2 regions of the Streptomyces sp. NPDC002104 genome follow, and region 1 is predicted to be linked to the other one. Evidence: riboswitches for the same ligand, from Rfam matches in the RefSeq annotation. Region 1 holds a riboswitch; the other holds the start of a gene.

What was found. Region 1 has a riboswitch for S-adenosylmethionine ahead of ACWCP2_RS36305 (aminotransferase class V-fold PLP-dependent enzyme). Riboswitches for the same ligand answer to the same signal wherever they lie in the genome.
Region 2: it holds a riboswitch for S-adenosylmethionine, as region 1 does, so the genes downstream of both, thrC (threonine synthase) here and ACWCP2_RS36305 (aminotransferase class V-fold PLP-dependent enzyme) in region 1, are expected to answer to the same signal.

The regions. Positions count from the first base shown of each region.
Region 1 covers NZ_JBSFDF010000081.1:857-9,417, forward strand. Annotated here, with positions in the region: gene ctaE (aa3-type cytochrome oxidase subunit III) at 1-576, shown strand, start outside; gene qcrC (cytochrome bc1 complex diheme cytochrome c subunit) at 653-1,462, shown strand; gene qcrA (cytochrome bc1 complex Rieske iron-sulfur subunit) at 1,459-2,520, shown strand; gene qcrB (cytochrome bc1 complex cytochrome b subunit) at 2,517-4,145, shown strand; gene trpD (anthranilate phosphoribosyltransferase) at 4,363-5,427, shown strand; SAM riboswitch class IV at 5,542-5,658, shown strand; gene ACWCP2_RS36305 (aminotransferase class V-fold PLP-dependent enzyme) at 5,904-7,313, shown strand; gene ACWCP2_RS36310 (Lrp/AsnC family transcriptional regulator) at 7,383-7,664, opposite strand; gene ACWCP2_RS36315 (rhomboid family intramembrane serine protease) at 7,661-8,383, opposite strand; gene ACWCP2_RS36320 (hypothetical protein) at 8,537-8,561, shown strand, end outside.
Region 2 covers NZ_JBSFDF010000019.1:106,658-115,218, reverse strand. Annotated here, with positions in the region: gene groL (chaperonin GroEL) at 63-1,685, opposite strand; gene ACWCP2_RS18560 (cold-shock protein) at 2,053-2,259, opposite strand; gene ACWCP2_RS18555 (MoaD/ThiS family protein) at 2,657-2,935, opposite strand; gene thrC (threonine synthase) at 2,972-4,321, opposite strand; SAM riboswitch class I at 4,315-4,471, opposite strand; gene ACWCP2_RS18545 (glucosyl-3-phosphoglycerate synthase) at 4,670-5,635, shown strand; gene ACWCP2_RS18540 (alpha,alpha-trehalose-phosphate synthase (UDP-forming)) at 5,731-7,200, shown strand; gene otsB (trehalose-phosphatase) at 7,202-8,056, opposite strand; gene ACWCP2_RS18530 (DUF3263 domain-containing protein) at 8,111-8,362, opposite strand; gene ACWCP2_RS18525 (extracellular solute-binding protein) at 8,442-8,561, opposite strand, start outside.

The sequences.
Region 1 (8,561 bases):
CACCCGACGGTCAACAGGCCGAACCTCGTCAGCGTGGGAACCATCATCTGGTTGAGTTCCGAGCTGATGTTCTTCGCGGCCCTCTTCGCGATGTACTTCACCCTGCGATCAGTGACGGGCGCCGAGTACTGGACAGAACAGGCCTCGGCCTTGAATCTGCCCTTCTCGGCGACGAACACGACGATCCTGGTGCTTTCCTCGCTCACCTGCCAGCTCGGCGTATTCGCCGCCGAGCGCGGTGACGTGAAGAAGCTCAGGACGTGGTTCATCATCACGTTCGTCATGGGTGCGATCTTCATTGGCGGCCAGGTGTTCGAGTACACCGAGCTGGTCAAGCACGAGGGCATGAGCCTCTCGTCCGGTCCGTACGGCTCGGTGTTCTACCTGACCACCGGCTTCCACGGTCTGCACGTGACGGGCGGTCTCATCGCCTTCCTGCTGGTCCTCGGCCGGACGTACGCGGCCAAGAGGTTCACCCACGAACAGGCCACGTCGGCCATCGTCGTGTCCTACTACTGGCACTTCGTCGATGTCGTCTGGATCGGCCTCTTCGCAACGATCTACCTGATCAAGTAGCGAACACGTCGCCGGGCCCGACCCGGCACTCCATCCAGACACACCGACGCAGAAGATCCTGACACCGGGGTAATCCGTGAAAAAGCTCTCCGCACGACGACGCCATCCGCTGGCGGCGGTCGTCGTTCTACTCTTCGCGCTGGCGGTTACCGGGGGGCTGTACAGCGCCTTCGCGCCCGCGGGCAATGCGAAGGCCGACGAAACCGTCCAGTCCCTCGCCATCGAGGAGGGCCAGAAGCTCTACGCCGTCGGCTGCGCAAGCTGCCACGGGACCGGCGGTCAGGGTTCCTCTGACGGCCCCAGCCTGGTTGGCGTCGGCTCCGCTGCCGTCGACTTCCAGGTCATGACGGGCCGGATGCCCGCCCAGCAGCCCGGCGCCCAGGTGCCGAAGAAGCCCGTCATCTACACCCAGGCGCAGGCCGACCAGCTCGCCGCGTACATCGCGTCCCTCGGAGCCGGCCCGATCAAGCCGACCGAGAAGCAGTACGACCCGGCGGGTGCCGACATCGCGAAGGGTGGCGAACTGTTCCGCAACAACTGCGCGCAGTGCCACAACTTCACCGGTGAGGGCGGCGCACTGACGAACGGCAAGTACGCCCCGAACCTCGAGGGCGTCGAGCCGAAGCACATCTACGAGGCCATGCTCACCGGCCCGCAGAACATGCCCTCCTTCCCCGACACGACCATGCCGGAGAAGCAGAAGAAGGACATCATCGCGTACCTCCAGCACGTCAACGGCGAGAAGTCGACCAACCCCGGTGGCCTCAAGCTCGGTGGCCTCGGCCCCGTCTCCGAGGGTCTCTTCGGCTGGATCTTCGGACTGGGTGCGCTGATCGCTGTCGCCGTCTGGGTCGCGGCCCACACCGCTAAGGCCAAGAAGTCATGAGTAGCCAAGACATTCCCGAAGAGAAGTACCTGCCGAGCGAGCAGGGCGACGCGCACCACGGTGACGTGTCAGTGCCGGACGACAACCCGTTCGCCGACCCCGGTCTGCCGGTCCACCGGCCGCGGATCCAGGACATCGACGAGCGGGCCGCGAAGCGCTCCGAGCGCACGGTGGCCATGCTGTTCACGCTGTCGATGCTGGCGACCATCGCCTTCATCGCCTCGTACGTGATCCTGCCGGTCGACAAGATCGTCTACATCTTCCCCATCGGGAAGGTGAGCGCTCTCAACTTCGCCCTCGGCGTGAGCCTCGGCGTGGCCCTCTTCTCCATCGGAGCGGGCGCGGTCCACTGGGCCCGCACCCTGATGTCCGACGTGGAGGTCGCCGCCGAGCGCCACGAGATCGCGGCCCCGGCCGAGGTCAAGGCGCAGGTCCTGCAGGACTTCGCGGACGGCGCGCGCGAGTCGGCCATCGGCCGTCGCCCGCTGATCCGCAACACGATGTTCGGTGCGCTGGCCCTGCTGCCGCTCTCCGCCGTCGTGATCCTGCGCGACCTGGGCCCGCTGCCCGAGGACAAGCTGCGCAAGACCATCTGGGCCAAGGGCAAGATGCTCATCAACTCGAACACGATGGAGCCGCTTCGTCCCGAGGACATCGTCGTCGGTTCGCTGACCTTCGCCATGCCGGAAGGCCTGGAGGAGGACGCGCACGACTTCCAGCAGCAGATCGCCAAGGCCGCCCTGATGATCGTCCGCATCCAGCCGGAGAACATCAAGGACAAGAAGGAACTGGAGTGGTCCCACGACGGGATCGTGGCCTACTCCAAGATCTGCACCCACGTCGGCTGCCCGATCAGCCTGTACGAGCAGCAGTCGCACCACGTGCTCTGCCCGTGCCACCAGTCCACCTTCGACCTCTCCGACGGCGCCCGAGTCATCTTCGGCCCGGCTGGTCACGCGCTCCCGCAGCTGCGGATCGGCGTCAATGACGAAGGCTTCCTCGAGGCGCTCGGCGACTTCGAAGAGCCCGTCGGTCCCTCTTTCTGGGAGCGCGGATGAGCACTGCCACTCACACCAAAGAGCGCAAGGCTCCGGCCGGCGAGCGCGTAGCCGACTGGGCCGACGGCCGGCTGGGCATCTACAGCCTCGCCAAGGCCAACATGCGCAAGATCTTCCCGGACCACTGGTCCTTCATGCTGGGCGAGATCTGCCTCTACAGCTTCATCATCCTCATCCTCACGGGTGTGTACCTGACGCTGTTCTTCCACCCGAGCATGAACGAAGTGCACTACGACGGTTCGTACATCCCCATGCAGGGTGTCGCGATGTCGGAGGCCTTCAAGTCGACCCTGGAAATCAGCTTCGACGTCCGCGGCGGTCTGCTCATCCGGCAGATCCACCACTGGTCGGCGCTGATCTTCATCGCGGCGATGCTCGTGCACATGATGCGCGTGTTCTTCACCGGCGCGTTCCGCAAGCCGCGTGAGGTCAACTGGGTCTTCGGCTTCCTGCTGCTGGTCCTCGGCATGTTCACCGGTTTCACCGGTTACTCCCTGCCGGACGACCTGCTCTCGGGCACCGGTGTCCGCTTCATGGAAGGCGCGATGCTGTCCGTGCCGATCGTGGGCACGTACCTGTCGTTCTTCTTCTTCGGCGGGGAGTTCCCCGGCGGCGACTTCGTGGGCCGGCTCTACTCGGTGCACATCCTGCTGCTGCCCGGCATCATGATGGGCCTGCTGGTGGCCCACCTGATCCTGGTCTTCTACCACAAGCACACCCAGTTCGCGGGCCCCGGCAAGACGGAGAAGAACGTCGTCGGCATGCCGCTGCTCCCGGTCTACATGGCCAAGGCCGGAGGCTTCTTCTTCCTGGTCTTCGGTGTCATCGCGCTGATCGCGGGCATCGCCTCGATCAACCCGATCTGGGCGCTCGGCCCGTACCGCCCGGACCACGTGTCCACCGGTGCGCAGCCCGACTGGTACATGGGCTTCTCCGAGGGCCTGATCCGTGCGATGCCCGGCTGGGAGATCAACCTCTGGGGCCACACCCTGGCCCTGGGCGTGTTCATTCCGTTCACGATCTTCCCGCTGGTCCTGGCCACCATCGCGGTCTACCCGTTCATCGAGTCCTGGGTCACCGGGGACAAGCGCGAGCACCACATCCTGGACCGCCCGCGCAACGCCCCGACGCGCACGGGCTTCGGTGTGGCATGGCTGACGTGGTACGTCATCCTGCTGATCGCCGGTGGAAACGACATGTTCGCGCAGTACTTCCACCTGTCGATCAACTCGATCACCTGGTTCGCCCGCATCGGCTTCTTCGTCGGTCCGGTCATCGCGTTCATCGTCACCAAGCGGATCTGCCTCGGCCTCCAGCGCCGGGACCGGGACAAGGTGCTGCACGGTCGCGAGACCGGCATCATCAAGCGCCTGCCGCACGGTGAGTTCGTCGAGGTCCACGAGCCGCTCTCGCAGGGCAAGCTGCACGCGCTCACCTCGTACGACCAGTACGAGCCCGCCGAGATCGGCCCCACGGTCGACGAGAACGGTGTCGAGCGCAAGGCGAAGCCGCTGGAGAAGCTCCGCGCCAAGCTCAGCAGGGGCTACTACGGGGAGAACAACCAGATCCCGAAGCCCACGGTGGAGGAGTACAAGGAGATCCAGAGCGGCCACGGCCACCACTGATCTCCCGCAACACGGCTTCACACGCCTCATGTTTCGCGCAGTACGCACCACGCACTCCGCATGACTGTTTGAGGGACTGATTTCGGTCAGTCCTGGTGTCGCCACGGCGAGAGCCCCGTCCAGCGTCTGGACGGGGCTCTTTGCCGTCCCCGGGGCTGGATAGGCTGAACCCCTTCCCATTCCACGTGGAATCCTTCACGAGCAGCAGGAGCGGACCATGAACCTGGTGACCCCGGCAGGCGGCGACAGCGTGGCGGCCCGCGGCTGGCCGGGCCTTCTGGACGCCCTGCTGACCGGCCGGGACCTGGACGCCGACGACACGGCCTGGGCGATGGACCGGATCATGCGCGGGGAGGCCACCGACGCCCAGATCGCCGGCTTCGCCGTCGCCCTGCGGGCCAAGGGGGAGACCGTGGCCGAGATCAACGGTCTGGTCCGCGCCATGTACGCGCACGCCAACCTGATCGAGGTGCCGGGCCGGACGGTGGACATCGTCGGCACCGGCGGCGACGGGGCCAAGACGGTCAACATCTCCACCATGTCGGCCGTCGTGGTGGCCGGCACGGGCGCCAAGGTGGTCAAGCACGGCAACCGGGCCGCGTCCTCCGCGAGCGGCTCCTCGGACGTCCTGGAGAAGCTCGGCGTCAACCTCGACCTCACCCCCGCGCGGGTCGTGGAGGTGGCCGAGGAGGCCGGGATCACCTTCTGCTTCGCGGTCAAGTTCCACCCCGCGCTGCGGCACGTGGCGGCGGCCCGCCGGGAGCTCGGGATCCGGACCACCTTCAACTTCCTCGGCCCGCTGACCAACCCGGCGCGGGTCCGGGCGCAGGCCACCGGTGTGGCCGACGCGCGGGTGGCCCCGATCGTCGCGGGCGTCCTGGCGGAGCGGGGCTCCTCCGCGCTGGTCTTCCGCGGTGACGACGGGCTCGACGAGCTCACCACCACGGCGACCTCCCGGGTCTGGTGGGTCCGCGACGGCAAGGTCGCGGAGCAGTCCTTCGACCCGCGCGACATCGGCATCCCCCTGGTGGACGTCTCCGCGCTCGGCGGCGCGGACGCCTCGTACAACGCGGACGTGGCACGGCGCCTGCTGGCCGGCGAGACCGGACCGGTGCGCGACGCGGTGCTTCTGAACTCGGCGGCGGCCCTGGTCGCGCTGGACCCGGGCACGGGCACCCTGGAGGAGCAGCTCGCGGCCGGTGTCCTGCGGGCGGCGGAGTCGGTGGACTCCGGTGCGGCGCGCGAGGCGCTGGCCCGCTGGGTGGCGGCGAGCAACGCGTAGCGGAGCCGCCGGGAGCCGTTTCGGCAGGATCCGGCCAAGCTCGGGCAACGACCCCGGTCCGCCATGTGGACCGGGGTCTTGCGTTCGGAAGATCATGTGGCAGGATGCTCCTCAGGTCACGAGTGACAGCGTTTAGGCCCCGGCTTGCTGTCCGGCAACCCTCCTTCCGTGGCGGGGTGCCCCGGGTGATGACCAGGTCGTAGGCAGTGAGGTCTACGGCAAGCGCGGATCCCTCGAACACCAGGGGTCCTGGTCTTCTGAGGAGCGTTTTCCGTGAGCAAGCGAATGCGATAGGGCGACTCCGCCCCTTCTTCACCCCTCGGAACAGGGTCACTTCCGCGTACCCGCAGCAGCACGCCTGCGTACGCCGGCCGATCCGCGTCCCGGGGCACTCCCGTCCCCCGAACGGCCGCAGCGCCGTATCCGCGGACGGGCCCACCGAAGCCATTCACACCTGCCTGCCGGGAGATACCGCCATGTCCGCAACCCTGAACGCCACCGCCTCCGCCGTCACCGCCGTCACCGCCGCCGTCACCTCTCCGGCCGAGGGCCCTGCCTGTGCCGAGCCGCTGGCGGTCCTCGGCCGCGAGGTCACCGTGCCGCTCGTCACCGGGGGCGAGGTCACCTACGCCGCCCTCGACTACGCGGCCAGCGCCCCGGCGCTCCAGCGGGTCTGGGACGACGTGGCCGCCTACGCCCCGTACTACGGCAGCGTCCACCGCGGCGCCGGGTACCTCTCGCAGCTCTCCACCGACCTGTTCGAGCAGAGCCGGGTCACGGTCGCCGAGTTCCTCGACTGCCGCCCCACCGACCAGGTGGTCTTCACCCGGTCCACCACCGACTCCCTCAACCTGCTCGCCGCCGTCCTGCCGACCGACTGCCAGGTCTTCGTCTTCGAGACCGAGCACCACGCCTCGCTGCTGCCCTGGACGAACGCGCGGGTCACCTACCTCAACGCCCCCCGCACCCCGGACGAGGCCGTCGCCACCCTGGAGCGCGCCCTGGCCGACCGCGACCCGTACGGCCCCGCGCTGGTCTGCGTCACCGGAGCCTCCAACGTCACCGGTGAGCTGTGGCCCGTGAAGGAACTCGCCGCCGCCGCGCACGCCCACGGCGCCCGGATCGTCCTGGACGCCGCCCAGCTGGCCCCGCACCACCCCGTCTCGGTGCAGGACCTCGACGTGGACTGGGTCGCCTTCTCCGGGCACAAGCTCTACGCGCCCTTCGGCTCGGGCGTGCTCGCCGGCCGCGCGGACTGGCTGCAGGAGGCCGAGCCGTACCTCGCCGGGGGCGGCGCGTCCCGCAAGGTCGCCCGCCGCGAGGACGGCGGCGTGGACGTCGAGTGGCACACCACCGCGGCCCGCCACGAGGCCGGCTCCCCGAACGTCATCGGCGTCTACTCCATCGCCTCCGCCTGCAAGGCGCTGAACGAGGCCGGCTTCGAGAACCTCGTCGCCCGCGAGCAGCACCTCATCGCCACGGTCCGCGAAGGCCTCGCCGAGGTCCCGGCGGTCCGCGTCCTGTCCCTCTTCGGCGACGACGCCCCGCGCGTCGGCGTCATCTCCTTCGTCGTCGACGGCTGGAACAGCTCGCACTTCGCGGCCGCGCTCTCCGCCGAGTACGGCATCGGCGTCCGCGACGGCCTGTTCTGCGCCCACCCGCTGGTGCGCACCCTGCTCGGCAGCGAGCCGCAGGCCCAGGGCGAGTGCGGAGCCCCGGAGGCGGCCCCCGGCGAGCGCTCCCTCAACGCGATCCGCGTCAGCTTCGGCGCCGGCACCCCCGACGAGCACGTCGAGCGCTTCGTCCGCGCGGTGAAGGAACTCGTCGCGGACGGCGCCAAGTGGCAGTACCGCACCGAAGAGGGCCGCTGCGTCCCGGCCGTCTGATGGGCCGTGGAGCGCGCCCGGGCCGCCCGGGCCGCCGGGTTCTGCCGACGTTCCCCGGCGGGCCGGGCCCTACGCGTCCAGGCCGATCGCGAAGGCCGCTTCCAGGTCGTGCTGGGAGTACGTGCGGAACGCCACGTGGGTGTCCGTCGCCTCCACGCCCGGGATCTTGCTGATGCGGCCGGGGATGATGTCGGCCAGGTCCTCGTGCCGGGAGACCCGGACCAGGGCGATGAGGTCGTAGGTGCCGGTGACCGAGTAGACCTCGCTGACGCTGTCCAGCGCGGCGATGGCCTCGGCGATCTCGGGGATCCGGTCCACGCTGGTCTTGATGAGCACGAGTGCGGTGATCACGGTTGGCTGTCTCCCTCGACGGCAGTCACTGGTCGAACCACTCTAGTCCCACGCCGGTAGCGGGCCCACGCGTAGAGGAAGCCCACCGAGAAGCCCACCACGTGGGCTAGATAGGCGACTCCGGGCCCGCTTCCCGCCCGGTGCGCCGCCAGCCACTGCAGGCCGAACCAGAACAGCAGCACGATCCACGCGGGGAAGCGCAGCGGCAGGAAGAACAGGAACGGGAACAGGCTCGTCACCCGCGCCCTGGGGAAGAGGTACAGGAAGGCGCCCAGGACCGCGGAGATCGCCCCGGAGGCCCCGACCAGGGTCTGGCCGGAGGAGGAGTGGGCCGCCGCGTACGCCGCCAGGGCCAGGTAGCCCGTACAGACGTAGAAGCAGAGGAACACGGCCCGGCCCATGCGGCGCTCCGTCATCGCCCCGAAGACGTAGAGGAAGAGCATGTTGCCCAGCAGGTGCAGCCAGCTCCCGTGCACGAACAGGGCCGTGAGCGGAGTGAGCGCCGCCCGGCCCGAGCCGGTGAACAGCTCGTCGGGGACCACGCCCCAGCGCCGGAAGTACGCCGTCCCGTTCGCGAGCAGCTGGTCACCCGTCCCGTAGACCGGGTTCAGCCCCGACGCCGGGCTCAGCACGAACACCACGCAGCAGCCCGCGATCAGCGCGTGGGTGATCACCGGGCCCCGGGCGGCCTCGCGTACGGCCTGCCACCTTACGATCATGCGACCGAGCATGACCCAGCCGGGCCCACCCGCGGGTGCGGCAGGCCGTAGGGTTACGAGCTACGCACGCACGCACGTACCCGTGACGACACGGGCGGGTGTACCGCGCGCGTCCGTGTACGCGATAGAAGGATAGAAGGAGAGAGCGGCCTGATGACGGTTCCCCTGCCGACCGACA
Region 2 (8,561 bases), on a different contig from region 1:
ATGCCGCCCTCGGTACGTGATGCGAACGACCGATCTACCGTCGGGCCGGAGCCCGGGGTGGATCAGAAGTCCATGTCGCCGCCCGGCATGCCGCCGCCGGCAGCGGCGCCGGCCTTCTCGGGCTTGTCGGCGATGACGGCCTCGGTGGTGAGGAAGAGGGCCGCGATCGACGCCGCGTTCTGCAGCGCGGAGCGGGTGACCTTCGCCGGGTCGATGATGCCCTCGGCGATCATGTCCACGTACTCGCCGGTCGCGGCGTTCAGGCCCCAGCCGATCTGCAGGTTGCGGACCTTCTCCACGACGACGCCACCCTCGAGACCACCGTTGACGGCGATCTGCTTGAGCGGGGCCTCCAGCGCGAGCTTCACGGCGTTGGCGCCGGTCGCCTCGTCGCCGGTGAGCTCCAGCTTGTCGAAGACCGAGGAGGCCTGCAGCAGGGCCACGCCGCCACCGGCGACGATGCCCTCTTCGACGGCCGCCTTCGCGTTGCGAACGGCGTCCTCGATGCGGTGCTTGCGCTCCTTGAGCTCGACCTCGGTCGCGGCGCCGGCCTTGATGACCGCGACACCGCCGGCAAGCTTCGCCAGGCGCTCCTGCAGCTTCTCGCGGTCGTAGTCCGAGTCGGAGTTCTCGATCTCGGCGCGGATCTGGTTGACGCGACCCTGGACCTGGTCGCTGTCACCGGCACCGTCGACGATGGTGGTCTCGTCCTTGGTGATGACGACCTTGCGGGCGCGGCCGAGCAGGTCGAGACCGGCGTTCTCGAGCTTGAGGCCGACCTCCTCGGAGATGACCGTGCCGCCCGTGAGGATGGCGATGTCGCCGAGCATGGCCTTGCGACGGTCACCGAAGCCCGGAGCCTTGACGGCGACGGACTTGAAGGTGCCGCGGATCTTGTTGACGACGAGGGTGGAGAGCGCCTCGCCCTCGACGTCCTCGGCGATGATCAGCAGCGGCTTGCCGGACTGCATGACCTTCTCCAGGAGCGGCAGCAGGTCCTTGACCGAGCCGATCTTGGAGTTGACGATCAGGATGTACGGGTCGTCGAGGGACGACTCCATGCGCTCCATGTCGGTGGCGAAGTACGCCGAGATGTAGCCCTTGTCGAAGCGCATGCCCTCGGTGAGCTCGAGCTCCAGGCCGAAGGTCTGCGACTCCTCGACCGTGATGACGCCTTCCTTGCCGACCTTGTCCATGGCCTCGGCGATGAGCTCGCCGATCTGGGTGTCGGCGGCGGAGATGGAGGCCGTCGAAGCGATCTGCTCCTTGGTCTCGACGTCCTTGGCCTGCGCCAGCAGGGCGGCGGAGACGGCCTCGACGGCCTTCTCGATACCGCGCTTGAGGGCCATCGGGTTCGCACCGGCGGCCACGTTGCGCAGGCCCTCGCGGACGAGCGCCTGGGCGAGAACGGTGGCGGTGGTCGTACCGTCGCCGGCGACGTCGTCCGTCTTCTTGGCGACTTCCTTGACCAGCTCGGCGCCGATCTTCTCGTACGGGTCCTCGAGCTCGATCTCCTTGGCGATGGAGACACCATCGTTGGTGATCGTGGGGGCGCCCCACTTCTTCTCAAGGACGACGTTGCGACCCTTGGGGCCAAGGGTGACCTTGACGGCGTCGGCGAGCTGGTTCATGCCTCGCTCGAGACCGCGCCGGGCCTCCTCGTTGAACGCAATGATCTTGGCCATCTGAAGTGGTCCTCCCGGACAGCGGTGGATTGCTCCTGGACCGCGCCCGCGCCCGCGACGGACGGCCTGCGTGCCCGGCGGTTCCTTCCCGCCGGACCCTGCGGGCCTCACCGACCCGGTCCTCGTTTAGTAGCACTCTCACCCGGAGAGTGCTAACGCCAATGATTAGCACTCGACCCCCCCGAGTGCAAGCGGCTTCGGGCAACCCGGGATGAACACCCGGACGCCGCAAGGGCCCCGGACCCGCCACGCACGAGGGGCCCGCATCCGTGTCCAGGATGTGGGCCCCTCGTACATATGCCGTTGTGCCGTCGTGCGCGGCCGCTGTGCGTGACCGCGTACGTGTCGGTGGTCGATCGCGGTCGGACTAGCCGGCGGCGAGCTTGACCATGTCCGCCTGCGGACCCTTCTGGCCCTGCGAGATCTCGAACTCGACCCGCTGACCCTCTTCAAGGGTGCGGTACCCGTCCATCTGGATGGCGCTGTAGTGGACGAACACATCCGCACCACCGTCGACCGCGATGAAGCCGTAGCCCTTCTCCGCGTTGAACCACTTGACGGTGCCCTGAGCCATGCCTAACTCCCCTATTACTGGCCCTTGCGCAGGACCGCACTTCGCGGTCCCGGGTCAGAACTTGCGCCGGAACGCCTCGACCGGGGCTGAATGTATCCGCACCGCTGCTGTCTGCAACAGGTCATTCCGACGAGAATTCTGGACACAGCAAAAGATTGAAATAGGGTGAAAACCCGGAATATTCCAGGGCAACTCGGGCCGGACAAACCACGCCAAGGACCCATAGCGCACTTGCATGTTGACTCAATGTCAACCCTCACGCGACCCGCTCATATGCGGCGGGCAAGAACAGCGGAGGGGACTTCCCCAACTCTACCGCGCCCAACCAAGCAGAATTGCCCCCTCCGTTTCTTAACGGAGGGGGCAATTCTGTTTCTGCGCGGACCCGCGCGGTGGTTCAGCAGCCGCCGGCCACGGCGGGGATGATCGAGATCCCGGCGCCGTCCGGGGTGGACGTCTGCAGCCCGCCCTCGAAACGCACGTCGTCGTCGTTGACGTAGACGTTGACGAAGCGGCGCAGCTTGCCCTGGTCGTCCAGGACGCGCGCGGCGATGCCGGGGTGGCTGGTCTCCAGGGACTGGATGACCTCTTCGAGGGTCGCGCCCTCGGCGGAGACCTCGGCCTGGCCGCCGGTGTAGGTGCGCAGGATGGTGGGGATGCGGACGTTGACGCTCATGGCGCTACTGCCTTTCCGGGTGTGCAGGGAGGGAGATCAGGCCAGATTGGCGGCGCGGAACGCGTCCAGGCTGGGGCGGATGGTGGCGGTCTGGCCACCGCCTTCGGCCACCGCCTCCAGGGTCTTGAGGCCGTCACCGGTGTTCAGGATCACGGTGGTCAGCGTGGGGTCGAGCTGCCCGTTCTCGACGAGCTTCTTCGTCACGCCGACGGTCACGCCGCCCGCGGTCTCGGCGAAGATGCCCTCGGTCTGGGCGAGGAGCTTGATGGCCTCGACGACCTGCTCGTCGTTGACGTCCTCGACGAACCCGCCGGTGCGGCGCGCGATGTCCAGGACGTACGGGCCGTCCGCCGGGTTGCCGATGGCCAGCGACTTGGCGATGGTGTTCGGCTTCTGCGGGCGGACCACCTCGTGACCGGCCTTGAAGGCGGTCGAGACGGGGGAGCAGCCCTCGGCCTGGGCGCCGAAGATCTTGTACGGCTTGTCCTCGACGAGGCCGAGCTTGATCAGCTCCTGCAGACCCTTGTCGATCTTCGTGAGCTGCGAGCCGGACGCGATCGGGATGACGATCTGGTCGGGCAGCTGCCAGCCGAGCTGCTCGCAGATCTCGTACGCCAGGGTCTTGGAGCCCTCGCCGTAGTACGGGCGCAGGTTGACGTTGACGAAGCCCCAGCCCTCGCCCAGCGGGTCGCCGATGAGCTCGGAGCAGAAGCGGTTGACGTCGTCGTAGTTGCCCTCGATGCCGACCAGGTCGCCACCGTAGACACCGGCCATGACGACCTTGCCCTGCTCCAGGTCGTGCGGGATGAACACGCAGGAGCGGAAGCCGGCGCGGGCGGCCGCGGCGCCGACGGCGCCGGCCAGGTTGCCGGTGGAGGAGCAGGAGAGGGTGGTGAAGCCGAAGGCGCGGGCGGCCTCGACGGCGATGGCCACGACGCGGTCCTTGAAGGAGTGCGTCGGGTTGCCGGAGTCGTCCTTGACGTACAGCTTGCCGGTGACGCCCAGCTCCTTGGCCAGGTTCTGCGCGTCCACGAGCTTGGTGAAGCCGGGGTTCAGGCTCGGCTTCGAGGCCACGTCCGCCGGGACGGGCAGCAGCGGCGCGTAGCGCCAGATGTTGTTCGGGCCGGCCTCGATGGCGGCGCGCAGGGCTTCCGGGTCGCCCAGGGGCAGCTCGTAGGCGACTTCGAGCGGGCCGAAGCACTCGGCGCAGGCGAAGATCGGGCCGAGCTCGAAGCGGGTTCCGCACTCACGACAGGAAAGGCCGGTGGCGGGGCCGAGATCGACGGTGGCGCCGGCGGTGCCGGTTTCCGCACCATTGATCTCAACGGTTTCGGCAGAGGTTGCGACAGACTGTGCAGCCATGATGGCGAGGCCCTTTCTCCTCATCTTCCCCATGGCGCACTTCGCCATGAGACGGAATTGGCACCTTCCCTAGCCGGGGACCTCGCTGCGGCGCTGGAATGCGCGATCGCGAGACCGACTGGAGGGTTGCCGGGGCTTCAACGGGCCGTGTCCCTCTGCCCCTCTGGATGAGCGGTATGGCACCGGCACACGCGCTCTATGGCGCGCCGGTGCGTTTGTACGCGGGCCCCCCGGCATGCGGTGGACCATCGCGTTGTTCAAGACTGTAACCGAAGGCCCGGGGGGTTGAGACAGCCGTCCGAACCGCGAGATGGATCACATTTCGGGCCAAACCAGTGAACGACCAGAGCGAACGACCAGGGAGTGCTGAGGGTGCTGGAAGAGGTGGAGCGCTGGTTGGCAGACCGCTCCTGGTCCGCCGCCGACCGACCGCTCGGCCAGCTGCTTTCCGCCAAGCGGGCAGCGGGGACCACGGTGAGCGTGGTGTTGCCGGCGCTGAACGAGGAGGCGACGGTCGGCGAGATCGTCGAGGTGATCCGGCGCGATCTCATCGAGGGGCTGCCGGTGCCGCTGGTGGACGAGCTCCTCGTGGTCGACTCGGGTTCCACGGACCGCACCGCGGAGGTCGCGGCCAAGGCCGGGGCCCGGGTGGTGCACCGCGACGAGGTCCTGCCGCGGATCCCGGCGCTGCCCGGCAAGGGCGAGGTGCTGTGGCGCTCGCTGCTGGCCACCACCGGGGACATCGTCTGCTTCGTGGACGCCGACCTGCGGGATTTCTCGGCCGCCTTCGTCTCGGGGATCGTCGGCCCGCTGCTGACCGATCCGGACGTGCGGTTCGTCAAGGCGATGTACGACCGCCCGCTGGGCGACGAGTTCGGCGCCAGGGCCCACGGCCAGGGCGGCCGGGTCACCGAGCTGGTGGCCCGCCCCCTGCTCAACCTGCACTGGCCGCAGCTGGCCGGCTTCGTCCAGCCGCTGGGCGGCGAGTACGCCGTACGCCGCGAGCTGCTGGAGCGGCTGCCGTTCCCGGTGGGCTACGGGGTCGAGCTGGGCCTGCTGGTGGACGCGCTGCACACGGCCGGGCTGGACGCGCTGGCCCAGGTGGACGTGGGCGTACGGCTGCACCGCCACCAGGACGGCCAGGCCCTGGGCCGGATGGCCGCGGCGATCTACCGCACGGCGCAGGTCCGGCTCTCGCGCGGCCATCTCGTACGCCCCGAGCTGACGCAGTTCGAGCGCGGCCCGCAGGGGTTCGTACCGCGCACCTACGCCGTGGACACCGAGGAGCGGCCGCCGATGCGGGACATCGAGGAGTACGCGCGCCGCCGCGTGGCGTAACGGGCCCCGCCCCCGGCGGTGTGGTCTTCCTCTCGGTCCGGCGGACTCGCGGGCGCCGACGTTTGACCGGAGCCGGGGCGGGCTAGGTTCGCCGCATGGCTTCCCAGGTGCTCGTCGCCGCGAATCGCGGCCCCCTCTCGTACGCCCTCGCCGCGGACGGCACGCTCAGTGCCCGCCGCGGCGGGGGCGGACTCGTCTCCGGCCTCTCCAACGCCCTCGCCGAGCAGCCGGACGCGCTGTGGATCTGCGCGGCGCTCTCGGACGCGGACCGGGAGGCGGTACGGCGAGGGGTATCCGAGCCGGGCGTACGGATGCTGGAGATCGACCCGGACGTCTACGACGGCGCGTACAACGGCATCGCGAACTCGGTGCTGTGGTTCCTCCACCACCACCTGTACGAGATCCCGCGCGAGCCGGTCTTCGACGCGGAGTTCCGGCGGCGCTGGGCCTCGTACGTCACGTACAACGAGGCCTTCGCGGCGGCCCTCGCGGAGGAGGCGGCCGAGGGGGCGGCGGTCCTGATCCAGGACTACCACCTGGCCCTCGCCCCCGGGATGCTCCGGGAGCTCCGCCCCGACCTGCGGATCGGGCACTTCACGCACACCCCGTGGGCCTCCACGGAGTTCATGGACATGCTCCCGGACGACATCCGGACCCAGCTGGTCTGGGGGATGCTCGGGGCGGACCGGCTGGGGTTCCACACGTGGGGGTGGGGGTTCAACTTCATCAACTGCGCGAACGTCGACGATGCGAGCGGTGTCGCCCAGGGCCACATCCCGACCGGGACCCCGGAGCGCGGGGTGTGGCACCGCAGGGCGGCCGGCACCCCGACCGGGCTCGGGGTGAAGCGGTTCACCGAGGTGACCCCGTACCCCCTCGGCGTGGACGCGGACGAGCTGCGCGCGCTCGCGCACCGGCCCGAGGTGGACGACAAGCTGGCGGCGCTGCGGGCGGAGGTCGGCGGGCTGCGGACGATCGTCCGGGTGGACCGGACGGAGCTGTCGAAGAACATCCTGCGCGGGCTGCTGGCGTACCGGGAGCTGCTGACCACGTACCCCGAGTGGCAGGGCGAGGTGGTCCACCTGGCCTCCGCCTACCCGTCCCGGCAGGACCTGGCCGTCTACCGGGAGTACACGCAGTCGGTGCGGGAGCTGGCGGCGGAGATCAACGCGGAGTTCGGCACGGAGGAGTGGCGGCCGGTGATCGTCTCCGTCGAGGACGACTTCGCGCGGTCGCTGGCGGCGTACCGGCTGGCGGACGTGGCGCTGGTCAATCCCGTGCGGGACGGCATGAACCTCGTCGCGAAGGAGATCCCCGTCGTCTCGGAGGCGGGATGCGTGCTGGTCCTGTCCACCGGTGCGGGGGCGTACGAGGAACTCCGCGCGGACGCGCTGACGGTGAACCCGTACGACGTGACGGCCACGGCGGAGGCGCTGCACGCCGCCCTCTCCATGCCGGCGGCGGAGCGCGCCGACCGCACGAAGCGCCTGGCGGCGTCCGCCACGGCCCTCCCCCCGGCCCAGTGGTTCACGTCCCAGCTGGACGCCCTGCGCACCCCTTCCTGACTCAGGAAGGGGCGGTCAGGGCCCTGGCCAGGGCGGAGAGGAAGCTGACGACCTGGGAGGGGCCCGGCAGGGTCAGGTCCGCTCGGGCGGCGAGTTCCGGGACCTCCGCCGAGCCGCTGCACAGGAGCAGGCCCGGCATGCCCCCGGCGCGGAGCTTCTCGACCGCCGAGTACGCCGCGAGGTCGCCCAGGTCGTCCCCGGCGTAGAGCACGGCCTCCGCGCCCACCTCCGCGAGGTACTCCGTGAGCGCGACGCCCTTGTCCATCCCCGGGGGCCGCAGCTCCAGGACGGCCCGTCCCGGCTCGACCATCAGGCCGTGCCGGGCCGCCAGCCCGGCGAGGGGCTCGCGCAGGGCCGCGAAGGCGGCTTCCGGGTCGGCCGCGCGGCGGGTGTGGACGGCCAGCGCCTGGCCCTTCTCCTCGATCCAGGTGCCGCGCCACGCGCCGATCGTGTCCAGGAACCCGGGCAGCTCCGCCCGCAGCGCCGCGACCCCCGGGTGCTCGGCCGGAGCGTGCACGATGCCGGTCACGGCGTCCCAGCGCTCGGCTCCGTAGTGTCCGAGCACCACGAGGTGTTCGAGTCCGGGGACTCCGGCGAAGCCTCCGTAGCGGACGGCGACCCCGGCCGGCCGGCCGGTGACGACCGCGACGGAGCCGACCTCGGGGGCGAGGGCGGCGAGCGCGGCGACGGCTCCGGGGTGGGCCCGTGCCTGGTCGGGGTCGGGGACGATGTCGGCGAGTGTGCCGTCGAAGTCGAGGGCGACGACGGAGCGGCGCGGTGACCGGAGGAGGGCTTCCAGTCCCTCGCGCCCGGCCGTGGTGACGGGCATCGGCAGATCGTGCGGATGGCTCCCCATACGCACGACCCTAACGGCCCCGCCGGGCCACGGCTACGGCGCGGTCCACGGCCGCTACCGCCGGGCCCGCTGGGCCTCCCGGATCCGCCGCAGGCGGTTCACGGTGCCGGGTGCGTGCTGGAGCGCCCTGGGGTCGTCCATCAGCGCGTTGAGCAGCTGGTAGTACCGGACCGGGGGCATCCCCAGCCCTTCCCTTATGGCCCGCTCCTTGGCGCCCGGGCCGGGCCAGGTGCGGGCTTCGTAGGCCAGTACGGCCGCTTCGTCGGGGCTCAGCCCGGCGGGCGGCCTCTCGTCCGCGTCCGTCATACGGCCAGGTTAACTCCGGCCTCCGACAGCCCCCACCGGGCGGGGACGGGCTTCGCCGATCAGCGCCGATCAGGGCCGATCAGCGCGGCTCCGCCTTGCGGCCGGCCTCCGCGATGTCCGCGAGGATCTTCTCGGGCTGCCCGCCCGGCTGCACGGCCTTGCCGATGTTCTTCTTGACGTCCTCGCTCACGGTCGCCCA